Regions from separate parts of the Paenibacillus sp. NPDC056933 genome, predicted to be linked through region 1. Evidence: riboswitches for the same ligand, from Rfam matches in the RefSeq annotation. Region 1 holds a riboswitch; the other holds the start of a gene.

Region 1 (7,912 bases):
AGTGATCGTGCTTGCTGAGGATCTGACGCCTTCCGACACAGCTCAATTGAACCGTCAATATGTTAAAGGTTTTGCAACCAACATTGGTGGACGTACTTCTCACTCGGCAATTATGGCTCGTTCTCTTGAAATCCCGGCTGTTGTGGGAACCAAGGACATTCTGGCTCAAGCCAAACAAGGCGATATGATTATCGTTGACGGTCTGGATGGTCATGTTTTGGTTAATCCAACGGATGAGGTCATTGCGGAGTATCGTTCCAAACAGGAGCAGTATGATGCACAACGTGCCGAGTGGAGAAAACTGCGTGACGAACCAACCGTAACAGTGGACAACGTTCATGTTGAACTTGCAGCCAACATCGGTACACCGAATGACGTTACGGGTGTTCTGGAGAACGGCGGCGAGGCTGTAGGTCTGTACCGTACCGAATTCCTGTACATGGGCAGAGACAAGCTCCCTTCCGAAGACATTCAGTACAATGCTTACAAAGCGGTACTGGAAAAAATGGAAGGCAAACCTGTTGTAGTTCGTACACTCGACATCGGTGGAGACAAAGAGCTTCCATATCTGGATCTGCCAAAAGAAATGAATCCATTCCTCGGCTTCCGCGCAATTCGTCTGTGCCTGGACCGTCAGGATATTTTCCGTACACAATTGCGTGCCTTGTTGCGTGCAAGCGTACATGGTAACCTGCGTGTTATGTTCCCAATGATCGCAACACTGGGCGAATTCCGTGAAGCGAAGGCAGTCCTGCTCGAAGAGAAGGAAAAACTGGTAGCTGAAGGTATTGCGGTATCAGACAGCATCCAACTGGGCATCATGGTCGAAATTCCTTCGACAGCAGTTCTTGCGGATCAATTCGCCAAAGAAGTTGATTTCTTCAGTATCGGAACGAACGATCTGATTCAATACACCATGGCTGCTGACCGTATGAATGAGCGTGTCTCCTATCTGTACCAACCTTACAACCCTGCCATTTTGCGTTTGGTTAAGATGGTAATCGATGCAGCGCATCGTGAAGGGAAGTGGGCTGGCATGTGCGGAGAGATGGCTGGAGACGCAACAGCAATTCCATTGCTGCTCGGTCTCGGATTGGATGAGTTCAGCATGAGCGCAACCTCCATTCTGCCAGCTCGTAGTCAGATCACCAAGCTGTCCCGTGCGGACATGCAGGAACTGGCTGCCAAAGCTCTGGATATGCAAACGGCTGAACAAGTTGTTGAATTGGTTCAAAGCATTCAAGCGTAATGTAATTTTATGGGGTTTCCACCCGATTTTAAGGGTTTCTTTTTCCGATAAAAAGCTGCAGTCGTGCAGCTGTTTTGCCGGTATCTGTTGTTACAGCAGATACTGGCTTTTTTTGTTCTCAAGTATGTATTTCTTATACTTGCGACAAGGGAGCCCAATTGTTACACCTGACCGAGTTAGGGCAAGAAGGATCTGGGGAATTGGAAGGCCTACACCGGACTTCAGTCGGCAGTCGAGCTGCGTGGTCGGTACATATGCTTTGTTCTATGTTTGTAGATGGAATAATAATAGGAGAAGACAAAATGACAGCCGCGCAGAGCACAGCTGTCATTTTGTCTTTATGGTCTGTATATATTCCGTTAGAATTATCATTTCTAATCTTCAGCACTATCATCCAAGAGTAGTGCGGGTATTGAAATTACGATTCGGTAATAGTCAGATTTTAACTGCAAGCGCAGTTCAGTACAGGTTTACGGGCTGCTGTAGTTTCATCCAGACGGGTAACCGGTGTGCCATAAGGGGCATTGAGTACCAGTTCAGGGGTCTCTTCTGCTTCCTTGGCAATGCGAATCATCGTATCGATGAACCCATCAAGTGTTTCTTTGCTCTCGGTTTCCGTCGGCTCGATCATGATGCACTCCTCAACGTTCAGCGGGAAGTACACGGTTGGCGGGTGATATCCAAAATCAAGCAAACGTTTGGCGACGTCCAGTGTGCGTACACCATACTGTTTTAATCCCCGGCCAGACATCACGAATTCATGTTTGCACACGCCTGGATACGGAATCTCGTAGTAAGGAGCAAGACGTGCCATCATGTAGTTGGCGTTGAGCACCGCACATTCCGATACACGGCGCAAGCCTTCTGGTCCATAGGTACGAATGTAGGCATAGGCACGCACCAGAATACCGAAATTGCCGTAATACGCTTTGACCCTGCCAATGGATTGATCCCCTTCGCGATCGAATGCATACATACCTTCATCCGTTTTGATGACCATCGGTTTTGGCAAAAACGGAATCAAGCGGCTCTTCACGCCAACCGGGCCGGCCCCAGGTCCACCTCCGCCGTGTGGAGTACTCATCGTTTTATGCAAGTTCAGATGCACTACGTCGAAGCCCATATCTCCAGGACGGGTAATACCCATAATGGCGTTGGAGTTGGCTCCATCGTAGTACAGCAGACCGCCAGCCTGGTGCACAATGGAGGCAATCTCCTGAATGTCTTTTTCAAAAAGTCCGAGTGTGTTCGGGTTGGTCAGCATCAGCGCTGCGGTATCCGAACCAACAGCTGCGCGAAGTGCGTCCAGATCTACCAGACCGTCTGCGCGGGATGGTATCGTTACCGTTTCGAAACCTGCTACGGTTGCACTTGCCGGGTTGGTCCCATGAGAAGAGTCAGGAACGATGACTTTTGTACGCTGTTCACCACGACCTTCATGGTAGGCACGGATCATCATGAGCCCAGTCCATTCGCCATGTGCACCAGCAGCAGGTTGCAGCGTAACAGCATCCATGCCCGTCAAGCCTGCAAGGTCATTTTGCAACGTGTAGAGCAGTTCAAGTGCACCCTGAATACTGGATTCGTGCTGATATGGATGGATTTTCGCGAATCCGTTATAACGGGCGACATCCTCATTAATCTTCGGATTATATTTCATCGTACAAGAGCCGAGTGGATAGAATCCGTTATCTACCCCGAAGTTGCGACGGGAGAGGGCAGTGTAGTGACGAATGACGTCCACTTCAAAAACCTCAGGCAACGCTGCTGCTTCCGACCGCAGCATTTCCCGGGGAATCAGCGAATCGACAGCTTGCCGGGGAACGTCACATTCTGGCAAGGAATACGCGACCCGACCGGGACTGCTGAGTTCAAAAATCAACGATTGCTCTGGTGCTGGAGAGGCAACCTGAGTAGTGACTGTTGTGATAGTTTCAGATTGACCCGAAGTGGACAAAGAGGCTACCGTTTCCGATTGTCCTTGTAATGATGTCGTCGTCGTTGTCTTTGTTGTCGTTTCCTGAGTCACAGCGATCCCTCCAATACACGTGCGAATTCGTCTATCTCTTCCTTGCTGCGTCGTTCGGTAACGGCAATGAGCATATGTCCGGCGAGCTCGGAATACTCTCTTCCAAGTTCATACCCGCCAATGAAGCCGGCATCGAGTAATTTCAGTTGCAGGGCATCGACATTCGTTCCTTCAGGCAGTTGGACAACAAACTCATTGAAGGTAGGTACAGTAAACGTAAGAGAAACCCCTGGAATTGCGGTAAGCGTGTTAAGGGCATAATGGCTCTTTTGCAAATTCAAATCAGCGACGTCGATCATGCCTTGTTTACCCATAATGGACATATAGACAGAGGCGCTCAGCGCGAGCAGAGCCTGGTTGGAACAGATGTTGGACGTCGCCTTTTCACGGCGAATATGCTGTTCCCGTGCTTGCAGCGTGAGTACAAAGCCACGCTTGCCGTTGCGGTCCGTGGTCTGGCCTACAATTCGGCCAGGAATCCGGCGCATATGAGCCTGGGATACGGCGAAATATCCGCATGTTGGACCGCCGAGTGAAGCGGCGATGCCAAGAGGCTGCGCGTCGCCAACGACGATGTCAGCACCCAGCTTGCCTGGGGCTTCCAGCAGACCCAGTGACAGCGGGTTGGCACTGACCACGAGCAGACCCTTGTGCGCATGCGCCAGGTCTGCGGCCTGTTTTACATTTTCCACGGCGCCGAAGAAGTTCGGGCTCTGAATCATAACGGCTGCGGTGTCATCGGACACGGCAGCTTGCAGGGCATCCCAGTCTGTTACACCATTTTGGTACCCGATCTCAACAATCTCCAAATTGAGGCCGTGTGCATAAGCTTGCAATACCTGACGGGATTCAGGGTGCACGGTACGTGATACAATCAGCTGTTTGCGGCGGGTTGCCGCTGCGGCCAGATTGCCTGCTTCCGCAAATGCAGTTGCACCATCGTACATGCTGGCATTGGCTACAGCCATGCCTGTTAACTCACAGATGTAGGATTGAAACTCGAAAATCGCCTGCAATTCTCCTTGGCTGATCTCGGGTTGATAGGGCGTATAGGCAGTGTAGAACTCGGAACGGGAGATGACATGATTAATGACAGAGGGAACGTGGTGATCGTAAATGCCTGCGCCCAGGAAGCTGGCGTGTGTCTCGAAGTTGGCATTGGCTCCCGCTTGCTTCGACATATGACGTGTCAGTGCATATTCATCCAGTTTGGAGGAAACGGGCAGTTCACCCTGATAGCGAATCTCCTGTGGAATGTCATGGAACAGATCCTCCATCGTTTCCACGCCGATGGTTGCCAGCATGGCACTCTGATCCTGCTCGGTCATGGGAATGTAGCGGTGCTTGCTCATGCTTGATCAGCTCCTTGAGTAGGTGTCTTTGGTGCACGTGTCCGTTTATGAAAAGGGGTCTTCACAACCTCGGCTTTCAATTTCTTGCCTCGGATCTCAATCTCCAGCGGGGTACCCAGTGCAGCATATTTGCTGTCAATCAAGGCCAGCCCCAGATTGCGTTTTAGCGTAGGCGATTGGGTGCCTGTAGTCACTTCACCAATCTGTGCGCCTTCGGCGTAAATCGGATAATGGGGGCGTGGAATGCCGCGTTCCAGTACTTCGATACCGACCAGCTTGCGGGCAGGCCCGTCATTTTTTTGTCGCAATAAGGCTTCATGTCCGATAAAAGGTCCGGCATTCAGCTTCACAAACATGCCCACACCAGCCTCCAGCGGCGAGATGGTTGCAGACAATTCCTGCCCATACAGGGGAAGCTTGGCTTCAAAGCGCAGCGTATCCCGGGCACCCAGTCCTGCCGGGACAAGTCCATGACCTTCTCCCGCCTGCATCAATCCATTCCAGACGGCAGCGGCCTGTTCGGCAGGAACATAGAGCTCAAAGCCGTCTTCACCGGTATATCCGGTGCGGGATAACAGCAATGTAACCCCACATACCTCCGCATTCGGCACAAAACGGAAGGGCTCTATCGAAGACACATCGGTATCTGTCACCGTTCCGAGAATGTCCACTGCCAGCGGACCTTGCAGAGCAAGGAGCGCCGTCTGATTCGAATCATTGGTCATTGTTACGCCTGGCATCATGTGCTGTTGCAGCCATGCCCAGTCCTTATCGATGTTGGATGCGTTGACCACTAGCATATAATGCTGGTCTTGCAGTTTATAGATCAGCAGATCATCGACCACGCCGCCATCCGGATAACACATTAACGTGTATTGGGCTTGACCGGGAACGAGTGTTGTTACATCATTGGTGGTCATGTGCTGTAGAAAAGCTTCCGCGTGTTCACCTTGGACAGTGAATTCACCCATGTGGGATACATCAAACAGTCCGGCACGTTCTCGCACCGCTTCATGTTCTTTCTGAATTCCGCTGAATTGTACCGGGAGCTCCCAGCCGCCAAAATCAATGCATCGTACGCCTTCATATTGCTGATAGAGTGGAAAGAGTGGGGTTCTAAGCAAATCGGACATCCAATCACCTCGTCATGGGCCGTCAACCGGCCGAGTGTATAACCGTGGAGCAATGAATCTGGCATCAACTTTTATTATAAAAGTAAGGTAAAGACGCTATAGGCAGCGCCGCTCTATAACCTGTTTTCGTTTTTTTTGGGAAAAAGGAAAAGGACAGGCCAAAGAATCGGCATGCCAGAAGCACGCTGTATTCTTAGGCTCTGTCCTTGGTACCTGAGAGTTACCCCGCCGCATGATGCAGCAGGTTTCCCCTTGGGTGATCGTAACGCCCATACAGGGCGAATAGATGCTCTCCAGAGTTGCGTCCCGTAAAAGTCCTTTTGCCTGAGAGATTCACCTCCGCTTGTCGGTGGTTTACTCCTTCGGCGTTACCGCATGTACACCCTGATTCGGGTGTCAAGGGTAATCTCTCCCTTTACATTCATCCGCGGGCATTGCATAGACCAATAAACACATTTACTACTCTCATTAAAGCCTGAATCGACTATTGATGTCAAGAACGATATCATAGAAATTAATAAAAAATCCGAATGATATTTTCAATTTATTTTATAACGTTCGTCTATTTATAAAGAGTGCGCTTACTTTTCTAATATTCACCATTATATGTAGGGAGTGTTCATTTGAGTTACAGGCATATAAGAAAGAAAATCAAATAATTTGTGAGGTATCTTGACATTTGATTGGGAAATATCATACGCTATGTTCTGGGAAAAAGGTTAAGGTCAAAGAAGCGCATGCACTCATTAATGAAAAGCGAGGCGGATATCGATGAGCGAATTGAAAAGTGATTTCCTGTACAGTGAAGAGCACGAATGGGTGCAGACCGTAGGGGAGGATACCGTACGTATTGGCATTACCGAATTCGCGCAGCATCAGCTGGGTGACATTGTGTTTGTTGAATTGCCTGACCTTGAATCGGATGTAAAGGCGGAAGACAGCATTGGAACGATTGAATCCGTCAAAACCGTTTCGGATTTGTTTTCTCCTGTAAGTGGAACCATTGTGGCTGTAAATGACGCATTGCAGGATTCCCCGGAGCTGGTTAATAACTCTCCATATGAGGAAGGCTGGATGATTGAGATCCGTGTTGAGGGCGATCTGACAGCAGCACTGTCCACATTGATGAATGCGGACGCATATCGTAAACACACGGAATAATATTATTTTACATTATTTTACGAATTCCAGGGTGAAGAGCTAAGCTAGAGCTTGATACGAACGCCCGTTTAACGTGAAAAGAGTAATCCATTGAAATATATGCAGTTAGTGATACTGATGATTTTGACCATAGTTTAGGCGCAATTGCTTCATCTGAAACAGGATGAGCAGCTGCGCCTTTTTTCTGTTATTCGCGCAGCATGCATGTGGCATATATTTACATTTTATACGTCATTAAAATGGGGTTCTTCGTGGGAATGATACGTGAAAGGGAATATGACAGAGTCATTTCAGTTAAAAGGTTAAATAAATCGGACAATCCTTCAAATTTAAATCTTGTCATCAACGTTCATGACGGAAGTAGGTTTTCATTTCGTTGTAGAAGATACCGTTTTCATTTACGATATGTTTGTGAAATGAAGATTTATTTCAGATTTATACCTTGTTCGTCTGGATCATCACCATTGTCAAAAATTCAGTGGAATGAAGGTTTAATATGTTGAGGAGGTTTTCGATATGAGTTCAGTGGACGCAAAATCCGAAAAAAGCGGAGGAATACGGGTCGGCGTTCAGAAGTTTGGACGTTTCCTGAGCGGTATGGTTATGCCGAACATGGGTGCATTTATCGCCTGGGGTCTGATTACGGCATTGTTCATTCCAAAAGGATGGTTCCCTAACGCAGATTTTGCATTGCTGGTTGATCCAATGATCAAATATTTGCTGCCTTTGTTGATCGGTTACACAGGCGGTACCATGGTACACGGCCAACGTGGTGGTGTAGTCGGTGCGATTATGACCATCGGGGTGATTGTCGGCAGTGACATTCCGATGTTTCTTGGTGCCATGATTGCAGGACCATTGGGAGCCTGGGTCATTAAGAAATTTGACAAGGCTGTCGAGGGCAAAATCAAATCTGGATTTGAGATGCTGGTTAACAACTTCTCCGCTGGTATTATTGGTGGGATTTTGGCCCTTCTGGCCCTTAAAG
Region 2 (7,912 bases), on a different contig from region 1:
GGAGCTGGCGTCGGGATTGCAGCCGGATGTCTGGTTCTGTCCGTTATGATTCTGCCTACCGTAACCAGTATTATGGCGGATGCATTGTCTGCCTTGCCTAAAGGTCTTCGTGAATCTTCCTACGCCTTGGGTGCGACTCGCTGGCAAACGATCTATCGGGTCATTATTCCGACCGTTCTGCCTGCCTTGCTGACAGGGATTGTACTGGGTATGGCTCGCGCATTTGGTGAAGCCCTTGCTGTACAGATGGTCATCGGGAATGCGCCGCATGTACCGACATCCTTACTCGAATCGGCATCAACGTTAACAAGTGTAATTACCCTGAGTATGGGTAACACCACGATGGGTTCTGTTCATAACAATGCACTGTGGAGTATGGCGCTTGTCCTGCTGGTGATGACCTTTGTCTTCGTCATTCTGGTTCGCCTGCTTGAAAGGAGGAACCGGGTATGAAAATGAAGGCTAAAACGGTAGATAAAATTGCAACTTCGGTTATCGTTGTGCTGGCCCTGTTCATTGTTGTTCTTCTGCTCGGCTTGCTCGGCTTCATTCTGATACGGGGTATTGGTCAGATTAACTGGCACTTCCTGACCAGTGCACCACAGTTGCTCAAGGGCGGCGGCGGGATCGGCCCGCAGCTGTTTAACTCGATCTTCCTGCTTGTTCTGACCTTGATTATTACTATTCCGCTTGGATGGGGCGGCGGTATTTATATGGCGGAATACGCCAAACCAGGCCGGATTACAAGCTTTATTCGTCTGGTGGTCGAAGTGTTATCTTCCTTCCCGTCCATCGTTATTGGTTTGTTCGGACTTTTGCTGATCGTTAATACATTTGGTCTAGGCTTCTCCCTGTTATCGGGTGCCATGGCGCTTGCCATATTTAACCTTCCACTGATGGTGCGAACAACGGAGCAGGCGTTCCGAGCCGTACCGAAAGAGCAGAAGGAAGCGGGTCTTGCACTCGGATTGTCCAAATGGAAGATTATCACTTCCATTCTGTTGCCTGTGGCTTTGCCCAGCTTAATTACAGGTACGATTCTGGCATCGGGCCGGATCTTCGGTGAGGCAGCAGCCCTGATGTTCACGGCGGGTATGAGTAGTCCTCCGCTCGACTTCACGGATTGGAATCCAACCAGCCCAAGATCACCGATCAATCCACTGCGTCCGGCAGAGACACTGGCCGTGCACATCTGGAAAGTGAACAGTGAAGGCATTGGCCCGGATTCCAAAGAGATAGCAGCTGGCGCTTCAGCCGTGCTTGTACTTCTCGTCCTGGCGTTCAATCTGAGTGCACGCTGGATCGGTCGGGTGGTTTACCGCCGCATGACAGCTTCGAAATAAGGAGGAACCAACATGGCCATACCTTTCGGTACGGAACAGTTAAGCATATATTATGGGCATTTTCAGGCAGTGAAGCAGATTAGCCTGACGTTTCCCGAAGCGAGTGTGACGGCGCTCATCGGGCCTTCCGGCTGTGGGAAATCCACATTCCTGCGGTCGCTCAACCGGATGAACGACGAGATTGCCGGTTCCCGCACGGAGGGACATATCTGGATGGATGGCAATGATCTGAATGAACCCGGCACAGATGTAATCAAGCTGCGCCAGAAGATTGGCATGGTGTGGCAGAAGCCTAACCCTTTCCACAAGTCCATCTACAACAATATCGCGTTTGGCCCCCGCTACCGCGGTATCAAGAGTAAGAAGGCACTGGATGAGATTGTGGAAAAAAGCTTGCGCCGCGCTGCGCTCTGGGATGAGGTCAAGGACAGACTGAATGAGTCAGCCCTGGCCCTCTCGGGCGGACAGCAGCAGCGTCTCTGCATCGCCCGTGCATTGTCAGTTGAGCCGCAAATTTTGCTGCTCGACGAACCGGCATCTGCGCTTGACCCGGTATCCACGGGCAAGGTTGAGGAGCTGATCTCGGAGCTCAAGAAGGAGCTGCGGATCGTGATCGTTACCCATAACATGCAGCAGGCGGCACGCATCTCGGATTATACGGCCTATTTTTACCTGGGAAATATGATTGAGCACGGGGATACGGAGCATATTTTTACCAACCCGGACAACCGTCTGACGCAGGAATATATTATGGGACGTTTCGGTTAATCGAATTGAATTGGATGGAGTACAGTATAGAGCTATAAATAGAGAAGTAAGCGTAACACCCGGGCGATATAGTTCGGGGGTTATGCTTTTTTGTATGATCCTTCATATGGAATAGTTTCCCATAATAAAAACAATCATACTACGATATTCGTACGTACCACTCTAATTTGATACAAAGAAGGCGATGAATACCCGAACCGTTCTGTCGATCGTAACATAAATAGTACTAACCACAGATATGGCTCATAGAAAATAAAATAATGTATGCGCTTTCGTAATGAAAAGCATTAACACATTCATGTGATGAAAGTTTACAATTTGTTGATTTTTCTGTGTGTAAAATGGAAATAAGCGAATGTTAACAAATAAATCGTTAAGTTTGTTGACACTGATCTTCCGGTCGATTAATCTTAATGAGAAAGTAGTCAAAACTTCAATTATCATTCTGATCCAAGATCAGAATGGTTCCATACAGCGGATGATAGCGAGCGGGAGAGACCTGGGCAGGCTGAGTTATGGCTGGCATTCAGGCACCGAAGGAGCAAGCTGCTGCGCACCCGGCGCAGCAGTTAATCTCTCAGGTAAATGTACCATCGTTGGACGCAACTCTGGAGAGTGCGCGAAATGCGCCACCCAAGGGGTATATGATCAAGCGGCAAGGTGTAACCTGTGAAATACAGGGAAGGCATCTAACGTGCTTCTTATCATGAAACTCTCAGGTATCGAGGACAGAGAGAGGGCTCATAGCCTTCTTCTGTCCTTTTTTGATGTCATCATTCAGTAATAAAGGAACATTATGGGCGTAGGTCTGGATGAAAATGACGATTATAAATGGAGGGTTTGCGATGCGTTTTAAAGACGTTTTTTCAATTATTGGCCCGTCGATGACAGGGCCATCAAGTTCACATACGGCTGGAGCGGCACGATTGGGACGAATTGCCCGTCAGTGGCTGGGATGCACGCCAGAACGGGCCCGGCTTACTCTGTACGGCTCGTTTGCCGATACGTATCAGGGGCACGGCACGGATCTCGCGTTGATCGGTGGTCTGCTTGATTATGTCACCGACGATCCGCGTATCCCGGATGCAGAGCAATATGCTGAGGAAGCGGGCATGGAGGTTGAGTTTTTCACAAGCGGTCTGCCGGCTCCCCATCCGAATACGGTCAAGATTGAATTGTGGCATGGGGAGCGCAAATGTTCTTTAATCGGTGCATCCATTGGTGGTGGCAGTGTATCGGTTCATGCCTTGAATGATTTCCGGGTACAGATCAGCGGAGAGTTTCCGACGCTTGTTCTGCGTCATTCAGACAAAGCCGGGGTTCTCGCTTCGGTAACGTCCACAATCAGCTCGTCAGGTGTGAACATCGGGTATATGCAAGTTGATCGGAAAGCCAGGGATGGTGAAGCCTTGACTGCGATGGAGATGGATGGTGTGCCAAATCCCGAGATGTTGAATCGTCTGCGATCGCTGGACCATGTCCTTGAAATTCGCGTCATCGATTTGAAGAGAGGAGTGGAGCCGGATGCGGTTTAAACATCTACATGAACTGAATACCATTTGTACAGCGGAGTCCAAAACCATTGCCGAACTGATGATCGAAGAGCAGGTTCAGGAAACCAATACTCCGAGAGCCGATGTTGTGCGGCAGATGTCGGATTACTATCAGGTGATGAAGGAAGCTGTGCACAAGGGGCTGACTGAAGATACGACATCACGCAGCGGTCTGACAGGCGGAGACGGCAAAAAAATGGCCGAATATATTCGCCAAGGCGAGACTTGCTCTGGAGATGCTTCTGCATTAGCTATGGCGTATGCCTTATGTGTATCGGAAGTGAATGCCTCCATGGGCCGGATCGTAGCGACACCGACAGCGGGCTCCTGCGGCATTATTCCAGGTGTGTTTATCAGCTCCCAGGAGCGTTTTGGCTGGAGTGACGAGCATTTGGTAAACGGTCTGTTCTGTGCAGGTGCGATTGGATATGTTATTGCCAACAACTCGTTTATTTCCGGGGCTGAAGGCGGCTGTCAGGCGGAAGTAGGTTCAGCAATCGGCATGGCTGCGGGTGCCATGGTTGAACTACGAGGAGGTACACCAGAGCAGGTTGTCCATGCGGTAGGTCTCGCGTTAAAAAATACACTGGGCCTCATCTGTGATCCGGTTGCGGGCCTCGTGGAGATCCCGTGTATCGTCCGTAACGGACTCGGTGCGGTAACCGCGCTGGCTGCGGCCGATATGGCACTGGCCGGGGTGCGCAGCGCCATTCCGTCAGACGAAGTTATAGATGTCATGCTGGAAGTGGGCAGTGCGATGCCAAGCAGGCACCGTGAAACGGCTCAAGGCGGGCTCGCTCAAACGCCAACTGGACGGAAAATGATGGAAAAGCTGGCCAAACCGAAGGCGAAGCGTGCAGAACCTGAGTCTGAGTCTCCTGGTGAAAATGAACCAGAAGCTAAGGCATAATCTCCTTAGCCTGAAATCAATTTTGATGCCTGGAGCCCTTTAATATAAAAAAATAATATGCTTCATCATGATACGTAAAGCCGATACGAATGCTTCCTAGAGAAGAATTGTATCGGCTTTTTTGCTGTTTAAACAGAGAGCAAATAAAATAGAGTTGACGTTTATATATCGAATTGTTATATTGATAATTGTCATATATCGATATGATATATAATAGCGAAGAATGCCATGCCTAAGGAGAGAGATAGGATGAAAAGTATATTTCACACGAGTCTGTTGTTTATGAGAAACGGTGCTACGATTGTTGGTTTGATTACAGCTGTGCTGTTCCAGGTCTTTTTTAACTTCATCTGGCTTAGTGGCTATGATCAGGTTAATGCGCGGATGACTCAGCTTGCAGTAACCATTGTGAATGAAGATGGAAATGAAGCTGAGCCAGTGGCAAAGTCTCTGGCCACGAATCTGGATTTCGAGATCAAACCATCCGGATCAATGGAAGAAGCGAGACAGCTGTTAACGGATCGGGATGTGTACATGATCATTGAGATTCCATCCGGTTTTATGCAGCGGGCGGGAGACCTGTCGAGACCGGTGTCCGTGAAGTATGTGATGAATGAATCCAACGTGGCTACGGTAAAAAGTGTGATGCAGACCGTATCCGCCCAAGTTACAGCGGCATTGAACCGTGAAGTTCAACAAAACAGCATTCACCACATGCTGGATCAATCCGGTATGGCTGCAGAGCAGGCGAATGTACTGGCACAGGGGTTATCTTCCCGTGTAGAGGCAGACGTGGAGCGGGTGAATCCAGTCCAGAATTTTGCCTTTTCTATGGTACCCATGTTGATTGTGACGGCTACGTTTACGGGTGCAATGCTGCTTGGAATGAACCTGCAGAAAGTCTCTGGCGAATTGAGTAGTAAAACAGGGAAATGGGAACGATTCTGGGCTCGGAATATGATCAATCTGGGTGCAGCGTTCATCGTATCGCTGGTTGGAGCGAGTATGATGCATCTTATGGGAGTGTCATCAGTGGATGGATGGTGGATGTTATGGCTGTTTCAATGGCTGATCACCTTAACCTTTTTGTTTGTAGCACAATTGAGCCTGTTGTTGCTTGGAAATGCAGGTGCCTGGTTGAACAGTGCGTTGCTGCCTTTGCTGATGCTGACCTCCGGCTCGACAATACCACGAGATGTATTGCCTGACTTCTATCAACAAATAGGTCACTATTTGCCTGCCACCTACGCGGTGGAGGGTATGATGAATCTGGTGCTTGGAGGTAATGGAATTCACAGGGATGTTCTACTTCTCACAGTGATTGGAACGTCAACACTGGTTCTGGGTGTTCTGTACACGTGGATCCGGCGATCTGTCCCGGCTCGTTCTGACATGTCTTTGGAATCGAAGCCTGCTGAGACCCCTGCTGTAATGGCTGGAAACCTGCCTTCACCAGATCATGGATAACAAATACGCTCCTATATGCCGAAACAACCGTTAGTGAAACGTCTGATGATGTTGAATGAAATAGGGAGGATGTGATACGTTAAGGGGAATTGAAAGGAGCGGTACACCGATGAACACGCAGCATGTCATCCTCGGAATACTGCACAATCAGCCATGTTCCGGATATGAGATCAAGCAGTACTTTGAACAATACTTTTCATTTTTCTTCGATGCCAGCTTTGGCACCATCTATCCCACGCTTGCCAAAATGGAAAAGTTGGGATTGCTGACCAAGGAATCGGTTAGACAAGAAGGGAAGCCTGACAAAAACGTGTATACACTAACGCCGAAGGGGGCAGCGGAGTTTAACACCTATTTGATGAGTCCCTTGGAAGCGGAGGTGTTCCGATCCGACTTTCTCATGCGTTTGTATTTCGGAGAGTTGGCGGATGAAGATACCGTATCAGGGTGGATTCGGTCGGAACTAAAGCGTAAAGAATTGTTGTATGCCGAGCTTCAGCGCCAGATGGAGCAATTTGGTGAACAGATCTCACCTTCACAGCGCTTATGTATGCAAGTGGGGCTCGTCCAATATGAGGCTACCATCCAATTGCTCAGGGAGCAGGTAAACGCGTCAGAATGAGTTTCGCAACAAAAATCCTGACGTTAAACTGTGACTGTTCCAATGATCGATCCTTAACGCCAAATAAGCGCTCAACAGATCCGTTACAGGTCTATGAGCGCTTATTTATCGTATTACACGGGATTCGAACTTAGCACAGCGTATCCATATGCGGGCAGCTCGACCGCCAGAATACCCTCCTCCTTGGCTGTACGATAATTCTCTCCAAATAATTCCTTCCATTCCCTGTTACCCGCTTCCAGCTCGACGATAGCCGTTTCTTCCGAGCGATTGAACAAGATCAGAATGCGTTCCTCGTCACTTTGCCGTTCCAGGACCAGCTGGCTTCCTTCGGCACGGGCCTGCAGGAATCGAACGCGGCCTTCTGCGCGCAAGGCAGGATGAGCATGGCGAAGTGCAATGAGCTGCTGATAAAAGGTGAACAACTCGCGGTCCTGCTTCGCTTCGTCCCACTCCATGCATTTCCGGCATCCCGGATCAGCGCCGCCATCCAGCCCAATCTCGTCCCCGTAATAGATGCAAGGTGTGCCCAAGTAGGTGAACTGGAACAGAGCCGCCAACTTCATTTTGCGCTGGTCACCTTCACATAGCGTCAGCAGCCTTGGAGTATCATGGCTGTCCAGCAGGTTGAAGGCCACTTCACTGGCCTGCAGCGGATAACGTGACAATTGTCGGCCGATGGAGTCCGCGAATGTCTCGGCATTCATTTTATTTTTCACAAAGAAACCATTCACGGCATCGGTAAACGGATAGTTCATGGAGGCATCGAACTGGTCACCTTGCAGCCAGGCTGAGGATTCATTCCATATCTCCCCGAGAATGTACGCATCCGGATTTGCAGCTTTCACCACTCGGCGGAAGTCACGCCAGAATGCATCATCCACTTCATCCGCGACATCCAGTCGCCAGCCGTCCATACCCACTTCCTTAATCCAATACTCCGCAACCTTGAGCAGATAGTCCTTCACCTCGGAATTTTCCGTGTTCAGCTTCGGCATGTGAGGCTCAAATCCAAAGGTCTCATAGGTAGGGATGCCATCCTTCACATCCAGCGGAAATTCATGCACATGGAACCAATCCTTGTACTTGGACTTCTCCCCGTTCTCCTGCACGTCCACAAATGGTGCGAACGTTTTCCCGGAATGATTGAACACCGCGTCCAGGAGCACCCGGATGCCACGTTCATGACACAGCTTGACCAGTCGTTTGACCGTGTCTGCATCTCCGAAATGCTGATCTACTCGCAGAT

What was found. A riboswitch is a leader RNA that binds a small molecule or an ion and turns the genes downstream of it on or off. The one in region 1 is predicted to bind glycine.
Region 2: it holds a riboswitch for glycine, as region 1 does, so the genes downstream of both, sdaAB (L-serine ammonia-lyase, iron-sulfur-dependent subunit beta) here and gcvT (glycine cleavage system aminomethyltransferase GcvT) in region 1, are expected to answer to the same signal.

What each region holds. Positions count from the first base shown of each region.
Region 1 is NZ_JBHUQN010000001.1:3,028,631-3,036,542, forward strand. It holds gene ptsP (phosphoenolpyruvate--protein phosphotransferase) at 1-1,249, shown strand, start outside; gene gcvPB (aminomethyl-transferring glycine dehydrogenase subunit GcvPB) at 1,692-3,179, opposite strand; gene gcvPA (aminomethyl-transferring glycine dehydrogenase subunit GcvPA) at 3,275-4,630, opposite strand; gene gcvT (glycine cleavage system aminomethyltransferase GcvT) at 4,627-5,763, opposite strand; glycine riboswitch at 5,962-6,062, opposite strand; glycine riboswitch at 6,066-6,188, opposite strand; gene gcvH (glycine cleavage system protein GcvH) at 6,535-6,924, shown strand; gene ACFTRD_RS13465 (PTS mannitol transporter subunit IIBC) at 7,441-7,912, shown strand, end outside.
Region 2 is NZ_JBHUQN010000004.1:168,721-176,632, forward strand. It holds gene pstC (phosphate ABC transporter permease subunit PstC) at 1-453, shown strand, start outside; gene pstA (phosphate ABC transporter permease PstA) at 456-1,343, shown strand; gene pstB (phosphate ABC transporter ATP-binding protein PstB) at 1,356-2,111, shown strand; glycine riboswitch at 2,591-2,713, shown strand; glycine riboswitch at 2,718-2,845, shown strand; gene sdaAB (L-serine ammonia-lyase, iron-sulfur-dependent subunit beta) at 2,957-3,646, shown strand; gene sdaAA (L-serine ammonia-lyase, iron-sulfur-dependent, subunit alpha) at 3,636-4,574, shown strand; gene ACFTRD_RS24905 (YhgE/Pip domain-containing protein) at 4,824-6,041, shown strand; gene ACFTRD_RS24910 (helix-turn-helix transcriptional regulator) at 6,151-6,663, shown strand; gene ACFTRD_RS24915 (alpha-glycosidase) at 6,777-7,912, opposite strand, start outside.